DNA from 4 places in the Peribacillus asahii genome. Region 1 is predicted to be linked to each of the others. Evidence: riboswitches for the same ligand, from Rfam matches in the RefSeq annotation. Region 1 holds a riboswitch; each other region holds the start of a gene.

What was found. Region 1 has a riboswitch for S-adenosylmethionine ahead of metK (methionine adenosyltransferase). Riboswitches for the same ligand answer to the same signal wherever they lie in the genome.
Region 2: linked by a shared signal. The riboswitch ahead of BAOM_RS06585 (Fur-regulated basic protein FbpA) and the one ahead of metK (methionine adenosyltransferase) in region 1 are both predicted to bind S-adenosylmethionine.
Region 3: linked by a shared signal. The riboswitch ahead of BAOM_RS14665 (bifunctional homocysteine S-methyltransferase/methylenetetrahydrofolate reductase) and the one ahead of metK (methionine adenosyltransferase) in region 1 are both predicted to bind S-adenosylmethionine.
Region 4: linked by a shared signal. The riboswitch ahead of BAOM_RS04455 (methionine biosynthesis PLP-dependent protein) and the one ahead of metK (methionine adenosyltransferase) in region 1 are both predicted to bind S-adenosylmethionine.

The regions. Positions count from the first base shown of each region.
Region 1 is NZ_CP026095.1:3,960,274-3,966,161, forward strand. It holds gene BAOM_RS19460 (sodium/solute symporter) at 1-18, shown strand, start outside; gene BAOM_RS19465 (alpha/beta hydrolase) at 174-977, opposite strand; gene BAOM_RS19470 (gamma carbonic anhydrase) at 1,209-1,727, shown strand; gene metK (methionine adenosyltransferase) at 2,077-3,270, opposite strand; SAM riboswitch class I at 3,491-3,654, opposite strand; gene pckA (phosphoenolpyruvate carboxykinase (ATP)) at 4,377-5,888, shown strand, end outside.
Region 2 is NZ_CP026095.1:1,337,175-1,343,062, reverse strand. It holds gene BAOM_RS06605 (ABC transporter ATP-binding protein) at 1-393, opposite strand, end outside; gene BAOM_RS06600 (ABC transporter ATP-binding protein) at 390-1,397, opposite strand; gene BAOM_RS06595 (acyl-CoA thioesterase) at 1,542-2,060, opposite strand; gene BAOM_RS24885 (aspartyl-phosphate phosphatase Spo0E family protein) at 2,282-2,503, opposite strand; gene BAOM_RS06585 (Fur-regulated basic protein FbpA) at 2,638-2,823, opposite strand; SAM riboswitch class I at 2,956-3,060, opposite strand; gene BAOM_RS06580 (MFS transporter) at 3,200-4,411, opposite strand; gene BAOM_RS06575 (aldehyde dehydrogenase family protein) at 4,791-5,888, shown strand, end outside.
Region 3 is NZ_CP026095.1:2,994,074-2,999,961, reverse strand. It holds gene BAOM_RS14685 (hypothetical protein) at 1-103, shown strand, start outside; gene BAOM_RS14680 (beta-class carbonic anhydrase) at 197-775, shown strand; gene dapF (diaminopimelate epimerase) at 1,093-2,076, shown strand; gene BAOM_RS14670 (spermidine synthase) at 2,345-3,256, shown strand; SAM riboswitch class I at 3,657-3,759, shown strand; gene BAOM_RS14665 (bifunctional homocysteine S-methyltransferase/methylenetetrahydrofolate reductase) at 3,870-5,717, shown strand; gene metH (methionine synthase) at 5,710-5,888, shown strand, end outside.
Region 4 is NZ_CP026095.1:883,408-889,295, reverse strand. It holds gene BAOM_RS04470 (dehydroquinate synthase/iron-containing alcohol dehydrogenase family protein) at 1-165, shown strand, start outside; gene BAOM_RS04465 (hypothetical protein) at 853-1,179, shown strand; gene fumC (class II fumarate hydratase) at 1,484-2,866, opposite strand; SAM riboswitch class I at 3,160-3,274, shown strand; gene BAOM_RS04455 (methionine biosynthesis PLP-dependent protein) at 3,360-4,469, shown strand; gene metC (cystathionine beta-lyase) at 4,469-5,653, shown strand.

The DNA.
Region 1 (5,888 bases):
GAATCTGAAATTGCTTAAAGAACAAACGTCCCCCAAATCTTTATGATTTGGGGGATTACTTTTTCCAAGAAACTAGCTTTTCTTCAGCACATAAAAAAAGCTGCCGAACATACATTCATCCAGCAACTTTCCCCCTTAGATTGACTATTAAATAGGATTCTATAACAAAACCTTTAGATGACATATCCTAGTATTTTTAGTCGCGTTTCTACAAAGCCAAGCGCATAGTTAAACACATCTTCTCGCTCTGGTTCATTAAAAATTTCATGATAAAGATTCGGCCATTCTTTAAATTGTTTCTCACTTAGCAAAGTATAATTAAACCAATCACGAACCATTTTTTTATCTACGACCTGATCATCGCCGCCCTGCATAAGTAATAACGGAACATCTTGCAAATCAGGAATTTCTTCAAATGCATCTTTCATAGATTGCGTAAGCTCACTGTACCAACGAACAGAAATCTTTGTAACATATAATGAATCGTTCAAATCGGATTCACGTACTTCAGGATTCCGCGTCACTAAGTCTGGTGACAACCCAGAGTCTACCTTATATGTAGGAAAAACAATATTTAGTCCAGGAGAAATCGCCTTCATCATTTTTGGTGGTTGTTTTTTTAATCCTAAACACGGTGAAGATAAAATCACACCAGCAATATCCCATTCCTCTTCTTGAAGAAGACGAATTGCTACTAATCCCCCCATACTATGTCCAAGCAAAAATACAGGCAATGAGTATTCATAAGCAGCTTCAATCCAAATTTTCACTTCATCTAAATATTCATCGAAGGAATCAATATGACCTCGAGAAGCACGTGATGTTATTCCTTGTCCAGGAAGATCCCCCATCACAACATGGTATCCGGATGATCGCCACATTTGCACAAGCCACTTATAGCGCCCATGATGCTCCATCGCACCATGAATAATGACAATTACTGCTTTTGCAGCACCCTCTGCCTCCCATTTCCACATGTGAATTCCCCCTTCTTATCTTTCTCTAGGTGTAATATAAAAAATGCTGTTGAAAGATAGTGACATTAGTTTTTAATAAAAGCCAAGTATTTATCCTTAGTTTAAAATTGTGTAAAAAAAACAATAGAACTAATAGACCAGTACACGTATGATTAATGAGTAATATCTTTTTACCGTATATTAAAATAATACCGAAAAATACTAGTTACGGAAAGGAATTGATACAAAATGATTATTTATCCTTTTAAAGGAAAAACTCCTGAAATTGCTGAAAGTGCTTATCTTGCTGAAAATGCCGTTGTAACTGGAGATGTAAAAATTGGCGAAGAAACAACAATCTGGTTTAACTCCGTCATTCGTGGCGATGTAGCCCCAACGATTATCGGGAAAAAAGTAAGTATCCAAGATAATAGTGTACTTCATCAAAGTCCTAATAACCCGCTGATTATTGAAGATGAGGTAACGATTGGTCATCAAGTTATTCTACATAGCTGTAAAATCCGTAAAGGTGCGCTAATCGGAATGGGCTCCATCGTCCTAGACAAAGCAGAAATTGGTGAAGGTGCCTTTATCGGGGCCGGTAGCCTCGTTCCTCAAGGCAAGGTGATTCCGCCAAATACACTCGCATTTGGTCGTCCAGCAAAAGTCGTGCGCGAGCTGAATGATGAAGATCGTAAAGATGTGGAACGCATTATCCGAGAATACGCTGAAAAAGGACAATTATACAAACACGCAAAGAGAATTAAATAAAAGGAACTTCTATACAGTTGGGCTTTCCTTCCCCCCAACTGATAGTTAGCCACGTTCTACGATCACTAAGATTTCTGCTATATCTCACCAATTAAAGCAGTACGGGCAGCCTTCTCCCCCCTGCCTTCCTTATTATCGCCTCATAATCTTGAGATAAGGGTCTTGCTGCCCGTGAAGTAGGGATACATATACATATATAGTGCTTAACTCGTTATAAGTTAGGTATTTTTTCAAAAAGGTTCTATATGTATTATATATGATTTTAGGCTCACTTTTACCAATATATATGCTCCATGACTACATAAACAAAGAAGAACTAACTCAAATAAGTTAGTTCTTCTTATCATAGTTATGCTTGTGCTTTTAACGCTTCCGCTTTATCTGTACGCTCCCATGGCAGATCTACATCTGTACGGCCAAAATGTCCGTAAGCAGCTGTTTGTTTGAAAATAGGACGACGTAAATCAAGCATTTTAATGATACCCGCTGGACGAAGATCGAAATTATTACGAACAAGCTCCACTAATTTCTCTTCGCTTACTGTACCTGTTCCAAATGTATCTACAGCAATTGATACAGGTTGAGCAACACCAATTGCATAAGCAAGCTGTACTTCTGCTTTATCAGCAAGACCAGCAGCTACAATGTTTTTCGCTACATAACGAGCTGCATATGCCGCTGAACGGTCCACTTTCGTTGCATCTTTACCAGAGAACGCTCCACCGCCATGGCGAGCGTAGCCACCATACGTATCAACGATGATTTTACGACCTGTAAGACCTGCATCCCCTTGAGGTCCACCGATTACAAAACGGCCTGTTGGATTAATGAAATACTTTGTTGTTTCATCGATTAATTCAGTTGGTACAACTGCTTTAATGACATGTTCTTTTAAGTCAGCTTGAATTTGTTCAAGCGTTGCTTCTGGGTCATGTTGAGTAGAAATAACAATTGTATCCACGCGAACTGGTTGATTGTTTTCATTGTATTCTACAGTTACTTGTGTTTTCCCATCTGGACGTAAATATTCTAATGTGCCGTTTTTACGAACTTCTGTTAAACGACGAGAAAGTTTATGTGCTAAAGAAATAGGAAGCGGCATTAATTCTTCTGTTTCTCGGCAAGCAAAACCAAACATTAAACCTTGGTCTCCTGCACCGATTGCTTCGATTTCCTCATCAGTCATTGTTCCTTCACGAGCCTCAAGCGCTTGATTTACTCCCGCAGCAATATCCGCTGATTGTTCATCAATTGAACTTAGTACAGCACATGTTTCGGCATCGAAACCATATTTCGCACGAGTGTAACCAATTCCAGCAATTGTATCCCGAACAATACGTGGAATATCTACATAAGCAGATGTCGTAATCTCACCTGCAACAAGTACAAGCCCTGTAGTTACACTTGTTTCACAAGCAACACGAGCATTTTTATCTTTTTCTAGAATTGCATCAAGAATTGAATCTGAAATCTGATCGCAAATTTTATCTGGGTGACCCTCTGTCACAGATTCAGAAGTAAATAGACGACGGTTCTTTGACATCTTATTTCCTCCTTGGAAGTTAGTTATATTATAGGCAAAAGTCTGTCTTTTACGGAGCTCATTCCCTTATTAGCTTCCATCATAGTGACAAATATATTTAGAAAAACACGACTTTTAATCGAAATTCATGTTTCCCCTGTACTTTGATTCTTCTTCAAAATACAAAAAAACCTCTCCTAGCTAATGAGGAAAGGTTTATTATCTGTCAACTATCCTTTCACTCTTATCGTTCAAGGGTTGTTTACCTTGCTCAGGTTAGCACCAACACCATGATTCCTTAAAAAATAAACGGCCTTATTTTAGCCTTCATTTCACTTTAAGTTCACACTATGGCAGGTTGCTGGGTTTCATAGGGCCTGTCCCTCCACCAACTCGGGATAAGAGAATCCGTACAATTAAAAATGATACGGAATCTATTGGACGCTGTCAACACTTTTTTGTACAATGTTTTATATCGTCTATATGAAATTACAGTTCCACGTACCTTTCAGCTAGTCTGAATGAAACAAGCAAAAAGTGAACAGCATCATTAATATAGCCTTTTTATAACGAACAACTCCTCCTTGCACAATTAGGATTAAGAGGATATAACATTTTTTGGTTACCCAACGTTAGATTATAAGGTCCTAATTACATCGACAAACGATACATAAAGAGATACTGTAACATAGTGTTACGAATAGCATAAAAACCTTTTAGTACCTTCCAGTTAAAGTCATATTAAATAAATTTCTTTTCTTAATTCTTTCCTATTAAAAGAAACATGTTAGGTGCCTTCTCATACGCTTACAAAGAAACCTACTCTATACACTGGAAAACGTCGAGTACTATAATCCTTTTTTGGACAACTGACAAAGTGAACACGTTTCATCATACTCATATCAATCTTATTATATGACATTTTTTAAAATGTTGTTGACAAGTCTGTTATGCAACACTATCATTGCTTTGTTGATAAATATTTCCTTTTAATCGAATGATAAACTTGATTAAGGAGACTATATAAAAAAAATCACAAAAAAAAATAATTAGTATAGACTAATTAAATAAATGTGTTATACTAATCGTAATTTAAAAAACTTAAAACAAAGGAAGGTATCTCATATATGAATTCTGTGGATGTTTCTAATGAGTTACACCAATTATTAGCTGGTAAAAATGCTCACATACAACTTTCTGTACCTCAGTTAGTAGAAAAAGTATTAAGCCGTAACGAAGGTGAATTAACAGCAACAGGAGCAATTAAAGCTGAAACAGGTAAATACACTGGTCGTTCACCTAAAGATAAATATATCGTGGAAGAGGCTTCCGTAAAAGATAAAATAGACTGGAACTCTAACCAGCCGATTTCTGAAGAGACGTTTAATAAATTATACAACAAAGTAACAGAGTATTTAAAAGAAAAAGATGAAATTTTTGTGTTTAAAGGTTTTGCAGGGGCTGATCAATCATCTCGCCTTCCAATTCAAGTTGTGAATGAATATGCTTGGCATAATCTTTTTGCACATCAATTATTCATCCGTCCTACAGAAGAGGAATTAGCTAATCATGATTCTCAATTTACAATTCTTTCTGCTCCTAACTTTAAAGCAAATCCAGCTGTTGATGGAACAAAATCAGAAACATTTATCATTATCTCATTCGAACGTCGTACAGTTTTAATCGGTGGAACGGAATATGCTGGAGAAATGAAGAAATCTATCTTCTCTATCATGAACTACTTACTTCCTGAATCAGATATTTTCTCTATGCACTGTTCAGCAAACGTAGGTCGTGAAGGTGATGTTGCTTTATTCTTCGGACTATCAGGAACAGGTAAAACAACGTTATCTGCAGATGCAAACCGTAAATTAATTGGTGATGACGAGCATGGCTGGTCTTCAAATGGTGTATTCAATATTGAAGGTGGTTGCTATGCAAAAACAATCAACCTTTCTCGTGAAAAAGAACCACAAATCTTTGATGCAATCCGTTTTGGAACAGTATTAGAAAACGTAGTGATTGATCCTGATACTCGTATTCCTGATTATGATGACAAAACATTAACTGAAAATACACGTGCAGCATATCCAATGGATGCTATTGACAATATCGTATTACCAAGTGTTGCTGGACATCCAAATACAATTATTTTCTTAACAGCTGATGCTTATGGAGTATTACCTCCAATCAGTAAATTATCAAAAGAACAAGCTATGTTCCACTTCTTAAGTGGCTATACTAGTAAATTAGCTGGTACAGAGCGCGGAGTTACATCTCCAGAAGCAACTTTCTCTACATGCTTCGGATCTCCATTCTTACCACTTCCAGCTCAACGTTATGCAGAAATGCTTGGACAAAAAATCGATGAGCACAATGCAAAAGTTTACCTTGTAAACACTGGCTGGACTGGTGGAGAATACGGAACTGGCAGCCGTATGAAACTTGCTTACACTCGTGCAATGGTTCAAGCAGCTCTTGAAGGTGAATTAACAAACATTGAAACTGTTAAAGATAGCATTTTCGGTTTAGAGATTCCACTTCATGTACCTGGTGTTCCAGACGAAGTTCTTCAGCCAAGCAAAACTTGGGAAGATAAAGCGGCATACGAAGCAAAAGCAACGGAACTTGCGGCTAAA
Region 2 (5,888 bases), 2.2 Mb from region 1:
TTTTCTCTCTTCCGTTGCCGATACACGTTCAAAATTTCGAATCGGCTCCGCAATGATATCCAGCACGCGCTTTTTCGGATTTAAAGAGGAATATGGATCTTGAAATATCATTTGAATATCTTTACGAAAAGGCTTCATTTCTCCTCTGCTCAAATACGTAAGATCTTTGCCTTGAAACGTAATGGTTCCAGCAGTCACCTGATGCAGCTTTACAATAGCCTTTCCTGTTGTAGATTTGCCGCTTCCCGACTCGCCAACAAGTCCGTACGTTTCTCCTTGCTGTAATTCAAAAGAAACACCATCCACCGCCCGAACATGGTCTACTACTGTATGAAATAAACCGCCTCGAATTGGAAAATAAACTTTGATATCTTCTACTTTTAGCAACGTCATCGAATCGCTGTACCTCCTTCTTCCGGAAAGTGAAACTGTTTATAACAAGTGCAGCGAACAAAATGACCTGGTTCCACTTCATGCAGCCTCGGAAATTGCGCATGCGATTGCACAGAAATCCATGGAATCCTCTCTTTAAACCGACAGCCGCTTCTGTTAATTTTCGCAATAGGCGGCACCATCCCTTGAATGACATGCAATCGACTCTTTTCTTTCGTCACAGTAGGGATAGAGTAAAGCAAAGACTTCGTATAGGGATGAAGCGGCCTCTCCAATATTGTTTTTACACTTCCTTTTTCAACAATTTGTCCCGCATACATAACAATCACTTGATCGGCAATCTCTGCGACAACGCCTAAATCATGGGTAATAAAAATAATACCCATCTTTGTTTTTTGTTGAATGTCTTTTAATAAATCTAGAATTTGTGCTTGGATGGTTACATCTAGTGCAGTGGTTGGTTCATCGGCAATAACAAGGGAAGGAGAACAAGCTACGGCAATTGCAATCATCACTCTTTGTCGCATTCCTCCTGACAATTCATGAGGATATTGCTTATAGGTGCGTTTTGGATACGGAATCCCGACTTGTTCAAGCAGAGTAAACGTTTTAGCTTTTTGCTGTTTCTTTGATAAATCTGTATGATAATGAAGACTTTCTTCTATTTGTTTACCAACTGTCATAAGGGGATTTAATGCCGTTAACGGCTCTTGAAAAATCATGCTAATATGTCGACCGCGAACTTTATTTAACTTCGATTCTGCTGCATTCAATAAGTTTGTCCCTTTATATATAATAGAACCTTCTGATTTTGTTCGCTTTTTATCGTGCAATTGCATAATAGACAAAGCAAGTGCACTCTTACCGCAGCCGGACTCTCCTACAATGGCAACAATTTCATTTTCATGAACGGTAAAAGATAAATCGTCAACAGCTGCATAATATTGATCATCAATACAAAATGAGGTTGTTAGGTTTTCTACTCGCAGGAGTTCCTTTTCCATGCCTATCCCCCTAACCGTTTTTATAACATTACTCAACTTTTAACACTTTTTGGTTATTTTCTCAAATAATTACTGTTATTTTTAATCATTTTTATTTTTTTATACCTTTTGAACAACAAAAAAATCGAGTATTTACTCGATTTTTCATAAAGACCAAACAAGGTCGTTTCCAATAGTATCGGCAATATATTGTGTATCTGTTCTCCGCTTCTTTCTCGCTTGTGCTCGTTCTTTCGCTGATTCATATAGCGCTTTCTCCGTTTCTGTTTCTGAAATTAAACGAGGAACAGAAATAGGTTTTCCCTTTTCATCAATCGCTACAAAAGTTAAAAAAGAAAGAGCGCATAAATTTTGAACACCGCTTTGCAAATCTTCAGCTACTACTTTTACCACCACTTCCATGGAGGTGCGGCCCGTATAAGTAACAAAGCTTTCTAAACAAACCGCATTGCCTTCAGAAATTGGATGCAGAAAATCCACCGAATCCGTTGAAGCCGTTACAACATGCGACCGAGCATGGCGCATTGCTGAAATAGCTGCTATGTCATCAATTTGCGCCATTAATTTCCCTCCAAACATCGTACCAATATTATTCGTGTCTGGAGGAAGAACGATACTTGTTTTAACAACTAGAGAGTCCCGGCATTTTTTTGTTTTTTCCATGATGACACACCCCTTTTTGTCGACCTGTAGTATCACTCAATCTCCCCCCCTTAAGGGATTCTAATTGTGAATGAACGGCAGTCATCTCCTAAAGGCTTTCTTAAATATCGCTTTAGATTCACAAGCTTATTATAGCCAACATAAAAGAAAGCTATTGCTCATTTTTTAGCAATAGCTTTCTTGAATTTTTTCAAATATCTGTTTGAAAAGGAAGTGTGTAACTATTTGTCTCTAGTTGCAGCCGCATTTAAAAGAGAATCGAGCTCTTGACTTGCTTGAACCGCCAGCTGACTTGTAAAACCAAAATCTATAGCTAATCTAATCATTTCTTGTCTTTTTTCCTCAATTTTTTCATTAATTAGTTCAGCATATAGTTTCTTCATCGTCCATTTCCCACTTTTCAATATATTTACAAAAATATCATAATAGATAATTAGTCCCAAATCAATCTAATTTATCCCTTCTAATTGTGATAAATTTGTAAACATCCTCAAATATGAATACATTTCTTGAATATTTTGTGACAATCCGAACATAACTTCCAATTTTCATGTTTATGTAAACAAATCAATCTTCACTATGTCATCCATGAGGAAGAGGAGTGTTGATCGGGTTTATTAACAACAAGCTTATATTCATCTTCTAATACTTTTAATGGAACATCATATAAATGCCGCTCGTCTTTTGTTTTGTATACACCTTTTGCTAATAATTTATCAATTAACAGCGCTTTTCTCTCTTCAATCTTTTTAAATAATTCCATATGTATAACCCCTTTCTATTCTGTTTATGTGATACCTGAACCTCTTATATCATTCCATATTCCAGCTACATTCAGCGCATATTTAAAAAGCCTCTTCTTATCCAAGAAGAGGCTACTGTATTCATTCGACTCTTCTTATCTTCCAAGCATCTGCTTGTTGGATGTGGCACAGTTCCTATAACAGGTCTGTTGCCGAGGCTTCAAAGGGCCAAATCCCTCCACCTCTCTGGATAAGAATTAAAAAGTAATATGAAAGTATATAAATACTATATGATTAGTAAATAAATGTCAATATCAACATAGGAAATCGTTTGCTCAACTATGCTAGCATAACCTAAATGAAAAAAGAGTGCAAGTGCACCCCTTTCTCAAATTTCTATTCTAATACTGTATTTTTTGTTTCTTTACCAAAAGCCACCGCGATGGCACCGATTAGTATGGCAACGGTAAAAATCGTAAAAATTGCGCTAATCGATGTATTGGCAGCTACTAAGTACCCGACTAATAACGGCCCTAAAATTCCTCCGATACGTCCAATAGCCGCTGCCATCCCTGCTCCTGTTCCCCGAATCACTGTTGGGTATTGCTCTGGAGTATAAGCGTATAAAGCCCCCCATGCACCTAAGTTAAAGAAAGAAAGAAGAATTCCTGATGTAATTAACAACGGCAGCTCTTCAGCTGTTCCAAAGAAATAAGCGCTCACTGCTGTACCAATTAAATAAGTAATTAACACAAATTTACGACCCATTTTTTCAATAAACCAAGCAGCTGTAAAATAACCTGGAAGCTGTGCAAGCGTCATAATTAACACATATTCAAAGCTTTTAATTAAGCTGAACCCTTTCATCAGCATCACACTTGGTAACCATAGAAACATGCCGTAGTAAGAGAATACAACACAGAACCAAAGCACCCATAAAATAAGAGTTTGTTTGGAATACTCTTTCGCCCACACTTTTTTCATATTTTGAAGCATCGATTGTTTTTCCTTCGGCTTCAACTCTTCATACTTCGGTGAGTCTGGTAAACTAAAACGTAGGTATACCGCATAAAAAGCTGGTAACGCACTTAAGATTAAAGCAATTCTCCAGCCGTATGTCGGAATGATAAAATAAGAAATAAGAGCCGATAAAATCCAACCTAACGCCCAAAAACTTTCTAATAAGACAACGACTCGTCCACGTTTGCTCGGTGCTACACTTTCACTTACAAGTGTAGATGCGACAGGAAGCTCTCCTCCCAGCCCCATGCCGATGAAAAAGCGTAAAATTAAAAATAAACTAATCGTCCCTACTAATGCTGATAACCCGCTTCCGATAGAAAAAAGTAAAAGCGTAATAATTAAAATATTTTTACGGCCTACTTTATCCGCCATTGCTCCAAACAGTAAAGCCCCAACAGCCATCCCAATCGATTGCGTACTTCCAATCCATCCAGCTTGCACATCAGTCAGGTTCCATCCTTCTTCCATTTTCAAAGCCGCAATAATAAAGGAGAGCATCCCCACATCGAGAGCATCAAACATCCAGGCTGCCCCAGCAATCCCTAACAGCTTGCGATCTGCTATCCGTTTTGTTTTTTTATCCATGATAATTCCTCCTGATGAACTTCCGTAACACTTAAAAAATTCCTACTATATATATTTTTATCCCATTTCTATTTTATCTATTATTTTTGTTCACGACTATAGTAAATACAACTGTCATGACAAAAATATAGACATTTTTTAAAATCTATCCTAGAATGCTGATGATTTTTGACTTTTTTCGCGCCAAACTGCAGTTTGGCACACCTTTCAAAGAGAAATTTCCACCTATAAAAAAATATTAAAATTAACACTATTTAACATTTGAGTATAATCATTACATTTGTTAAGATGTATTAGTGAGTATCGTAAATGCTCTCACCTATTTATCCCTCACCATGATTTGCACAATACCATTTTATGTATATTTTAGGAGGTATTTATGTCAAATCTTACTTTGCAAGTTAGTGAAAAGCTTCAAAAGTTTTTACAAGGACCAAAAAAGCTGTATATTAATGGACAATTCGTTGAAAGTGTCTCTAAGAAAACATTTTCCACTCCAAATCCAGCAACAGGTAAAAAACTTGTTGAAGTATATGAAGGTGATAAAGAGGATATCAATTTAGCCGTCAAGGCAGCTCGTAAAGCATTTGATGAAGGCCCATGGTCAAGATTAAGTGCAGCAGAGCGCAGTCGTTTAATGTACAAGCTCGCTGACTTAATGGAAGAAAACAAAACAGAGCTTGCTCAACTTGAAACATTAGATAACGGTAAACCAATTAGAGAAACAACTAATGCAGATATTCCATTAGCGATTGAACATATTCGATATTATGCAGGCTGGTCAACGAAAATCGTTGGACAAACTATCCCTGTAAGCGGCAACTATTTTAACTATACAAGACATGAAGCCGTTGGCGTTGTCGGGCAAATCATCCCATGGAACTTCCCGCTCTTAATGGCCATGTGGAAGCTTGGGGCCGCCCTTGCCACCGGCTGTACAATTGTTCTAAAACCAGCAGAGCAAACGCCTCTGTCTGCTCTCTACCTTGCTGAATTAATTTCTGAAGCAGGATTCCCAGACGGGGTTATCAACATCATTCCTGGCTTTGGAGAAACAGCAGGCCAATCTTTAGTCGATCACCCTGAAGTAGATAAAATTGCCTTCACTGGCTCAACAGAAGTCGGCAAACGCATCATGCGTTCTGCTTCCTATTCACTAAAACGTGTGACGCTTGAACTTGGTGGAAAATCACCAAACATCATCCTGCCTGATGCTGATTTCTCTAAAGCGATTCCTGGCGCGTTAAACGGTGTTATGTTTAACCAAGGACAAGTTTGTTGCGCCGGCTCTCGGGTCTTTATTCAAAAGAAGCATTACGATAACGTTGTAGCTGACATGGCAAGTCATGCTAAATCCATTAAGCAAGGAGCAGGCCTTGACCCAAATACTCAAATTGGACCGCTTGTTTCCGAAGAACAACAAAAGCGCGTACTTGGTTATATTGCTAAAGGGATTACAGAAGGTGCGGAAGTGCTA
Region 3 (5,888 bases), 970 kb from region 1:
ATTAAATACACCGATTATTACCTTTTCTTCGATAATTACTGAACAGGAGAGAGTCATTGTTTTAGGCTTTTTAGCCGCTGTATTACATCACCGTGATCATTGAATATCTGATTTAAAACAGAAGTGTAGTCAATTTTATGAATATTTGATATAATGTATAGATGAAATTACATAGCTAATCAGGAGATGACAATAAATGAGTTTGTTAAATGAAATTCTTGACTATAATGAAAAGTTTGTTAATGAGGGGGAGTACACAAAGTATCAAACTACTAAATACCCTGATAAAAAAATGGTGGTTATTAGTTGTATGGATACTCGTCTTGTCGAGCTGCTTCCAAAATCTATGAACGTTCGTAATGGTGACGTAAAAATTTTAAAAACAGCAGGAGCTATCGTTTCCCATCCATTTGGAAGTGTAATGCGTAGTATTCTTGTGGCTGTTTATGAATTAAAAGCAGATGAAATTTATGTGATTCCGCATCATGATTGTGGAATGGCAGCCGTTAATACAGATGAAATGATTAAGAAAATGGTTAATCGTGGTGTTCCAGAAGGTACGATTTCAACAATTGAAAATTCAGGAATTGATATTAAAAATTGGCTTCGCGGATTTGACGATGTGTATGAAAGTGTAAAACATAGTGTGAATTGTATTAAAAACCATCCACTAATTCCACAAAACATTCCTGTTCATGGGTTAATTATCGCTCCAGATACTGGGGAATTAGAAGTGGTTGTTGACGGATATAAAGAATTAGAAAACGTTAAGTAAGGTGCTTGAGGGACATGCTTTGTTTCCTTCTATAATTATTGTAAGGCTTATTAGTTAAATAATAGGGGCCATTTGTGGCTTATTGCGTGCGAAGCTTTGGTTTCGCACGCTTTTTAGTTTTTGAGAAAGCTGCCATATCGCACCATAGTTAGTTACAAGGCTTTGTTATACAATACTGTTGATTGTTGGCTTATTTGCGTTATTAACAAAGCCATTTGTAAAGAAGATTCCTACTGACACAATTCAACTGAAAATGCTATGATAGGATTAAATGTAGTGTTTTTAAGTATTCAACAGGATAGGATGGATGAGACAAGATGATTATTGATTTATTAAAAAGCCATGGCTCAGGTAATGATTTTTTCATTATTGATGAATTAACGACGGATCTTTCTTTTACAGAAGAAGAACGCCGCCAATTAGCACTAGCATTATGTAATCGTGATAGTGAATTAGGGGCAGATGGTATTTTATTCGTATTAAAAAGCGAGCGTGCTGATGCAAGAATGCGCGTGTTTAATGCAGATGGATCGGAAGCATCTATGTGTGGGAATGGGCTGCGCTGTGTAGCTCGCTATGCAATTGATACGCTCGGTAAAGAGAACTTAGTTATTGAAACGATGAAAGTGGATTTAGAGGTTGAAAAGGTAGATGATGTATATGAAGGGATCCCAACGTTTAAAGTGGAAATCTCACCGGTAAGCTTTGATGTTAAGGATTTGCCGCTTGTGATTGAACAAAGCGAATTACAAAACGAACGATTGCCAGAATTACATGATACGCTTCTTTTTTCGGCGTTAGCTGTACCAAATCCACATTTAGTTACGATTGTAGATAGCGAAATGATTCATTCTGATGTTCAGGAAGTATTAGCAACAAAAGTAAATGGACCGAATGAGCTTTTCCCAGATGGAGTAAATGTAAGCTTCGTAAAACAGTTAGAAGAGGGACATATTTATGTCCGTACATTCGAACGCGGTGTTGGCTTTACAAACGCATGTGGAACAGCGATGTCAGCTTCAAGCTTAGTAACATGCTTAAATGGTTTAAATCAGCTTGAAAGTGATATTTCCGTATTCAATAATGGTGGTAAAGTGAAATGTGTTGTTCATAAACGTGATAATCAATATTCCATTGACTTGATTGGGAATGCTACAAATGAATACAAAGCAACAATTGAAGTGGATTTAAATTGTCCAGAGCAATTTAATGTGCTGACAAAAGAAAGTTTTGATCAAGAAATTACGCTATATGCGAAGCTTAAAGCAGACGTACAAAGCTATTTAAAAGAAGTGTTATAAATAAGAAAGGGCGTTTCCGAATAACATCGGAACGCCCTTTTTTTGTGGATAGATAGTGGGTAAAGCGCTTTTTGACTTTAATATCAAGAACAATACAGTTGCTAGATAAAGTCACATAATATAATTGAAATTTATTTATAAGAATCTCATTAATTTTGCTTTGTTTAAGTAGCCTTATTTTCTCTAAAGGATAAGGCAGTTGAGGGTTTTAGGAACTTCTATCTTATTCACAGAATAATATTTATAATAAAGACAAGGAGTGATGTGTATGGATCAACCGTTTGAATTGCATGGCGATTCTATTAGGGATTATATCTGCAAGGATGAAGAACCTGAAGGTGACTATCGAATTTTACGAACATTTAAAACCCCCACCCAGCGGATTGCCCTCGTCGATTATATTGGTGAAATGTTGATTTATAGCAATGGTGACGTCATGTTTGGCACAACAGATGGTGAGAGTATTTATGCAGAAGTGATGGTACACATTCCAATGGCTGCTGCACGCAAGCGGAAGAATGTTCTAATCATCGGTGGGGGTGGTGGAGTAACGACCCGCGAGGCCCTTCGTTATTCTGAAGTGGAGAAAATTACTACCCTCGACATCGACGAAGTGATGATAGATTTCGGTAAAAATTTGGAGGCTTTGGTACAATTTAATCAAGGTTCATTGAATCATCCTAAAGTTCAGGTCGTAATTGAAGATGGCAGAAAGTTTGTCGAGAAAGCCGGGGAAAAGTGGGATGTTATTATTATCGACCTTCCTGAGCCAACTGACAAATGTCCTGAGCTTTCCCGTCTCTTCAGCAGGGAGTTTTACAGCTTCTTGAAAGACCGTTTAGAACCAGGGGGTGCAATCTCTGTGGCTTGTTCCGCTTTTCCCTGGATGCCTGAGTACTTTTGGAGTATACAGAAAACCCTCAAAAAAGCTGGTTTCTATGTACTGCCATATCACAATTTCGTCGCGAGAGACGGAGAGGATTGGGCGTTTTGTCTGGCTACAACGTCCCCTGTTAAAGCAAATGATTTACGTATGTTAGTTCCAACACAGTACCTGTCACTTGAACGGCTAACAGATATGTTTTATATGCCGTTTCATTTTGTGAACTTTAAGAATAAAGGCAAAGTCCAAACAGACAGCAATACGGTGTTGCTTGATATTGTAAATGAAGCTGATTGAGTTGAACTTTATCATTTTCTATTTGGCCCCCAGCGTGTCCCCCTCAAGCTAACAATGTAAATGACTAGATACGAAATGATCTTTTTTCAAAACTAGCGAGTGCTAAAAAAGTAGACAAGCTAAAGAAGCCTATTAAAACGCAATGTTTTTCGCTAGATATTTTGTCTAGGCTGCCTCGCTATTTCATACACAATTCCTAGATTAAATAAATAATTAAAAAAAATACAAAAAAAGGTAAAAGACGAATATTGTTCGTGATTTGTCTCTAATTCTTAGTTATTTTGTTTGAAAAATTCAAAAATTAACTAGAAGGTATTGAATTTCATCATTGTTTCATGTAAATTAAGAATAATTATATTGTAATTTAATTTGAAATGTTTAGAAAAGTTTATATAAATCAATCTTATCGAGAGAGGTGGAGGGACTGGCCCGATGAATCCTCAGCAACCAGCTGTGTAAGCTAAGGTGCTAAATCCAGCAAGCGGGCGCTTGATAGATGAGGAGAATGTTTCTTATGAAAACCTTCTTCTTTTATTAGATAGAAGGTTTTTTCTTTTTCTTACACCATTGAAATAAAGCAGAAACTGAATTGTTTTTGGGAAAGGGTGCACATATGGAGTTTCGTAAAGAGCTAAAGCAAAGAATTTTAATTGGGGAAGGAGCAATGGGGACACTGTTGTATTCCCGTGGCATCGACCATTGTTATGAAGAATTAAACTGTACAGAGCCTGATCAAATTGAAGCGATTCATCGTACTTATTTGGATGCGGGTGCTGATATTTTACAATCGAATACGTATGGGGCGAATTTTCATAAATTAAAGCGCTATGGATTAGAAGATCAAGTGAGTCAAATCAATCGTCAAGGAATTGCGATTGCTAAAAAGGTTGCGCAAGGGAATGCGTTTGTGTTTGGAACGATTGGTGCTTCTAGAAGTATTAGAAAATCTGATTTAAGTTTAGAAGAAATTAAACGTAGTTTCCGTGAACAGCTATATAGTTTACTACTTGAAAGTCCTGATGGATTATTATTCGAAACATATTATGATTTAGAAGAATTGGAAACAGTGTTGCAAATTGCAAGACAAGAAACGAATATTCCGATTATTACAAATGTAACGTTGCATGAACTTGGGAATTTACAAAACGGTGTTCAGTTAAATGAAGCATTTAAGCGCTTAGAACAATTAGGTTCAGATGTAGTTGGGCTTAATTGTCGCTTAGGTCCGCACCATATGATTCGCGCTTTAGAATCTGTTCAACTTCCAAGCAATGCTGTGCTTGCAGCGTATCCTAATGCAAGTTTACCAGATTATGTGGACGGCCGATTAGTGTATGATGCGGCGCCGGAATACTTTGGCTCAAGTGCGCTTCAATTACGTGACCAAGGAGCATCCATTATTGGAGGATGTTGCGGTACGACACCGCAGCATATTACAGCAATGAAAGCAGCTGTTTGTGATTTAGCTCCAATCGTTGAGAAAAAAATGCAAGTAACGAAAGTGGAAACAATTGAAGTTCGGGAACAAGATCGCACCCCTGCTTTATATGAAAAAGCGAAAACAGAAAGAACGATTTTAGTAGAGCTAGATCCACCTAAGAAACTGGGAATCGAAGAGTTTATGAAAGGGTCTAGAGCTTTGAAAGAAGCTGGAGTTGATACGATTACGTTAGCGGATAATTCGCTCGCTTCCCCTAGGATTTCTAATGCAGCGTTGGGTATGTTAATTAAATCACAGCTTGATTTAAATCCGCTTGTGCATATTACATGTCGTGATCGAAACTTAATTGGATTACAGTCGCATTTAATGGGCCTACAAACCTTAGGATTAAATGAAGTATTAGTTATTACAGGAGATCCTTCAAAAATTGGCGATTTCCCGGGTGCAACATCTGTGTATGATTTATCTTCTTTTGATTTAATTAGTTTGGTTAAGCAGTTCAATGAAGGACTTTCGTATTCTGGACAAAGTCTTGGCCAAAAGACGAATTTTAAAATTGCTGCGGCTTTTAATCCAAATGTGAAATATTTAGATAGAGCGGTTCAACGAATGGAAAAGAAAATTGAATGCGGCGCTCATTCATTTTTAACACAGCCGATTTATTCCACTTCACAGATTGAAGAAGTATACGAAGCAACGAAGCATTTAGAGACACCTATTTTTGTCGGCATCATGCCGTTAACTAGTACCCGTAATGCCGAATTTATTCATAATGAAGTACCAGGAATTAAGTTGCCAGATCATGTTCGCCGGGCAATGGCAGCAGCAGGTAATGACCCAATTCAGGCGCAAAAAGAAGGTGTGGCAATCGCACGAGAACTTGTGGATGCGGCAATGGATAAATTTAAAGGTATTTATTTAATTACTCCATTCCTTCGTTATGAAATGACGGCGGAGTTAACGCGCTATATTAGAACGCTTGATCAAACAAAAACATCTGAGGTGGCAGCATATGAGTAAAAAGTCAATTAACGAACAACTACAATCAAAAATTCTATTACTGGATGGCGCAATGGGTACGATGCTACAAGCCGAAAATTTAACAGCTGAAGATTTTGGTGGAGAACAATATGAAGGCTGTAATGAATATTTAACGCTGACTCGTCCTGATGTGATTCAAAAAATCCATGA
Region 4 (5,888 bases), 1.7 Mb from region 1:
GATATTGGATTAACCATTAATCAACAAGCAGAGTTGCTGCAAATCGCTCGGTTTGCCGTTCAGCCTGGTGAGGATATTTATCTCCTCTTTCCAAACATCACAGTAGACGAAGTACTAAAAGCAATGACTGAACTCGAAAACCTTATGACAAACTATGTAAAATAATTGTTATAAAAGAGACGATCTGATGGAACGCTTCCTTTAGACCGTCTCTTTTTAAACGCTGGATACATATAAAAAATCATTACATTTTTCCACTATCCACAAGTCTTGCGTGCCACTTCTTACTGATTAAGGAACCTTATCTAAAAAACACAACACTCCCTTTTTATTACAACTCAGGATGAATAGAAATCGATTGTCTAGCCGTCTATATTCAATGGAACCATGAATCTTTACTAAGAATGATTGATACCTATAAATTAGTACTACCCCCTATATCCGTTGCATATAATGAAAATCATCCATAGATAAGGCTTCTTCCTAAACTAAAATTTTTTATAGTACGAATAGATATTCCTCACATTATTCATACTAAAGATTGAAGTAAGATTCACGCTCATTATGTCACAAGCGAAGTAAGAATAGTTGCCTTTCCAAGAAACCGACACCTTTTACTACAATAATAATAAAAAGGAGGTTTTTTTATTTTCTTCTTTATTTAAATAAAGAGCTTTGTTTGAAATTTGGATTAAAACAGTATTTTTTTCACATATTCAAGCATTTATTCACCTGATAAAAACAACGTACAATTGTGAATTTTCCGTAAAATTTTAACTTTTTAGGTATTTTTGTATTTTTTATTTTATCTGTATATGTTATAATTGGAATAATATAGAAAGGAGTGATAATATGCAGTTTGCTGATGTATATTTATTCGAAAAAAAGACGGATTCTAATCCAGTAGAGTGGAAACAAGTAGAGGTCCTCTTCGAGAGTAACGGTATTCAGAAAACGACTCCTAGTTTTGAAGTAGCAATAAACTTAGAAGAAGAGTTAGAAAGACTTCGGCCATTTGAAGGCGAGCTTCTTCGTCTAAAAACAATTGAAGTAGATGATGATGAAATCCCAACTAGATACCTTTGCTATGATTTGGCGAATTGGAGCTTTTCTGGTAACCGTTTAATCGTCACAAATCCAATTGAAAATGTCCACCAATACACCCTCCCTTTTAATTAAAACCATCATTTAGAAAGGCATCTCTTCATTGGATGTCCTTTCAACAAGCATTACCACCTGTTTGTCTTAAGCTTAGATTATCCCATGAATTATGAAGTATGGAACTTGCCCATTCAGTACTGAATGGGGAAATCCATCACTTTTCTTCAAAAATAGATTGATTCCTCATAGATGTTATCTCCACTACGATCATTCATTAATTTCTACTTTATTTTCCTCGCATATGAAGTGTACATGTGCATATTTCTGAGACCATGACAAATGTACCCTTTCACAATCATGCGAAAGGGTACATTAAACTTTCTTATTTATTCACCATATTAGCTGGGACGACCCATTTATCGAATTCTTCTTCTGTTAAATAACCAAGTTGAAGGGCTGCTTCTTTCAAAGTAGAATTCTCCTTAAATGCGTGTTTCGCAATTTTCGCCGCCCTTTCATAACCGATGTATGGATTAAGCGCCGTAACAAGCATAAGAGATCGTTCTACATTTTGTTTAATAGCTTCTTCATTCGCTGTAATTCCAACCGCACAGTTGTTATTGAAGGAAAGAATTCCTTCTGTTAATAATTTAACCGATTGTAAAAAATTATAAATAATAACCGGTTTAAAGACATTTAGCTCGAAATTACCTTGGCTGGCTGCAAATCCAATGGTCGCATCATTTCCAACGATTTGAGTCGCAATCATCGTTAAGGCTTCACTTTGAGTCGGATTTACCTTACCTGGCATAATAGAACTTCCTGGTTCATTTTCTGGAATCGCAATTTCGCCAATACCGCTTCTTGGACCACTTGCTAACCATCTAATATCATTAGCAATTTTCATTAAGTCAGCAGCTAGTGCTTTTAACGCACCGTGGACGTAGACCATTTCATCATGACTTGTCAGTGCATGAAATTTATTATCAGATGTTTGGAACGGATGTCCCGTATCCTCAGCAATTTGTTTCGCTGATTCCTCTGGAAATTCAGGGTCTGTATTAATCCCTGTTCCTACCGCTGTCCCACCAAGAGCTAAGTTCAATAATTTTTGACTGCTCTCTTCTATCATAGCTAAACTCTTATCTAACATCGCTCTCCATCCAGATATTTCTTGACCTAATGTAAGAGGCGTCGCATCTTGAAGATGTGTTCGACCAATCTTCACTACATCCCAAAATTCTTTTTCCTTCTCTTTAAACGTATCACGCAGTACTTTAATAGCTGGAATTAGTTGATTGACTACTTCCATATAGGCAGCAATATGCATCGCCGTTGGAAACGTATCGTTCGAACTTTGTGCTTTATTTACATCATCATTTGGATGAAGTCTTTCCGATTCTCCAATCTCCTCCAACCACTTATTACCTTTATTAGCAATAACCTCATTGACATTCATATTACTTTGCGTCCCACTACCCGTTTGCCAAACAACAAGCGGAAAGTGCTCATCAAGCGTTCCATTCAAAATTTCTCTACAAATCGTTATAATAGCATTTTTCTTCGCTTCTGATAAATCTCCAAGCTTATGATTTACTTTAGCTGCTGCTTGTTTTACATAAGCGAATGCCCGAATTAATTCAATTGGCATCTTTTCCTTACCAATTTTAAAATTATTGCGACTTCTCTCTGTTTGAGCTCCCCAATATTTATCAGCAGGGACCTTTACCTCACCCATCGTGTCACTTTCAATTCTAAATTCCATTATTCCTTGCCTCCCATTTACATATAAAATCATATAGTCCGTTAATTAGTTTCTCTTAATAGACCACATGCCATTCATTGATATTGATTCTCATTTACATTGTACAAGTTTTCCATGTATATAGCAAAAAAATAGCTTATTTTCGTACGTTATACGATAAAATTCATTAGTTTATGTATGTCTGTAAACAAAATAGACAATATAAAGATTGACGATATCATCGAACAAATTTTCCATTGGTATTGACATTAAGAAAAATGTATAGTAAATTCAAAAAAAACAAACTATTTGAACTCTTATCCAGAGAGGTCGAGGGAATGGCCCGTTGACACCTCAGCAACCTTCATTGACCCGTGATCAATGAAAAGGTGCTAATTCCTCAAGTTCCTGTAACTTGGCAGATAAGAAGAATGACTCAACTTACTCAAATTAAAGTCTTCTTCTTAAAGAAGACTTTTTTTTATTTCGTATCTTTAAAGGAGCCGTGATGGTGATGTATAAAAAGGAAACATATCTTGCTCAAATTGGAAATAGAAGCGAAACAACTACAGGAACAGTCAACCCTCCTGTCTATTTCTCAACTGCTTATCGACATGAAGGAATTGGGCAATCGACTGGATTTGACTATACTCGTACTGGAAATCCAACTCGCCAAATTCTTGAACAAGCAATCGCTGATCTTGAATCCGGCGATCGAGGCTTTGCTTGCAGTTCAGGCATGGCAGCCATTGCGACAATCTTAGCTTTATTTGAATCAGGCGATGAATGGATTGTTAGCGGCGATTTATACGGTGGAACGTACCGCCTTTTAGAACAAGGGTTTAAAAAATGGGGCTTAGGCTGTAAATATGTAGATACTTGTTGTTTGAGTGAAATTGAAGGAGCAATTACTCCGCAAACAAAAGCCATCTTTCTAGAAACCCCAACAAATCCCCTTATGCAGGAAACAGATATTCGAGCTGTTGCCGACATTGCTAAGAAATATAACTTAATATTAATTGTGGATAACACATTCTATACCCCACTCCTTCAACAGCCAATTTTAGAAGGTGCTGATATTGTCATTCACAGTGCAACGAAATATTTGGGCGGGCATAATGATGTACTAGCTGGATTGATTGTCGCAAAAGGAACAGAATTATGTGACGCGTTAGCGTTCCACCATAATGGATACGGCGCTGTATTGAGCCCATTCGATTCTTGGCTTCTTATGCGCGGAATGAAGACTTTAGCTCTACGCATGAAACAACATGAACAAAATGCTAAAGCACTTGCTGAATATTTAACAAATCATGAATGCGTTACAGATGTACTTTATCCAGGAAAAGGCGGCATGCTTTCCTTCCGCATTATCGATGAAAAAGCCGTTAATCCATTCTTACAATCTTTACAATTAATTTGTTTCGCTGAAAGCCTTGGCGGAGTCGAAAGTTTCATTACGTACCCTGCAACGCAAACACATGCTGATATTCCGTTAGAAACGCGACTTGCAACTGGCGTATGTAATCGACTGTTGCGCTTCTCTGTTGGCATTGAAGATTATAACGATTTAACTCAAGACCTAGAACAAGCTTTTGCTCGTGTAAAACAGGAGGTATTATAATGAAAAACGGGGAACAATTTAGCTTTGAAACACGTTTGCTTCATAATGAACATAAAGTAGACCCATCAACTGGTGCCGTTAGCGTTCCGATTCAGCACGCATCTACGTTCCATCAATTTGATGTTGATCAATTTGGTAAATACGATTATAGCCGCAGTCTAAATCCAACTCGTGAAGCATTAGAAACGATTATTGCTGAACTAGAAGAGGGAACACATGGTTTCGCTTTCGCATCAGGAATGGCGGCCATCTCAACAGCCTTCCTATTATTATCAGCAGGTGACCATATCGTCGTTACAGAAGATGTATACGGTGGAACATTCCGAATGGTCACAACTGTATTAAACCGCTTTAACATTGACCATACATTTGTCGACATGACAGATTTTGAAAGCGTGAAAGCAGCGGTTCGACCGAATACGAAAGCTATTTATATGGAAACACCATCAAACCCAACTCTTAAAGTAACCGATATTAAACAAATTTGTGATTTCGCTAAAGAAATTGGAGCCTTAACGTATGTAGACAATACATTCCTAACTCCAGCTTTACAAAAACCACTTCAACTAGGGGCCGACATTGTACTTCATAGTGCAACGAAGTTCCTATCTGGACATAGCGATGTTGTAGCAGGACTTGCTGTTGTGAAAGATCCCGAGCTAGCAGCTAGACTTGGCACACTTCAAAATGCATTCGGAGCAGTACTTGGCGTACAAGATGCTTGGCTAGTAATGCGAGGGTTAAAAACATTATCTGTACGGATGGAGCATTCTCAAAAAGGAGCTCAAAAAATAGCGGAATATTTAAATCAGCATCCACTTGTTAAAAGCGTCTATTACCCAGGGTTAGCTGATCATCCGCAATACGACATTCAACATAATCAAGCAAGCGGAGCTGGCGCGGTTCTTTCATTTGAACTAGAAAATGAAGAAGCACTCCGAACATTTGTCGATCACGTACAATTACCTGTTTTTGCAGTGAGCTTAGGGGCCGTTGAAACGATTCTATCTTATCCTGTAAAAATGTCTCATGCAGCTATGCCTGCTGATGAACGTGAAAAGCGCGGCATTACTAATAGCTTACTTCGAATTTCCGTTGGATTAGAAAATGCTGATGATTTAATTCAAGACTTTGAACAAGCGCTGCAAAAGATCCAAGCAAGCCACACGATAACTGCACAATAATTGATAATCGCTAGGATAATTCATATATCCTAGCGATTATTTGTTACTGAAGCAAAAATAGCACTTATGACTCAATTAACTTTATGTCCCCCTACTTAATATACAGATTAATACAAATTCCTTACTTTTTAATAGTTTTATATACCCACTTATTGCATTGATTCATTTTTAAAAAGAGACTTAAGCACATTCAAGCTTTTTCTCTTCTAAACTGACTTATTGTAAAACTCCTGTA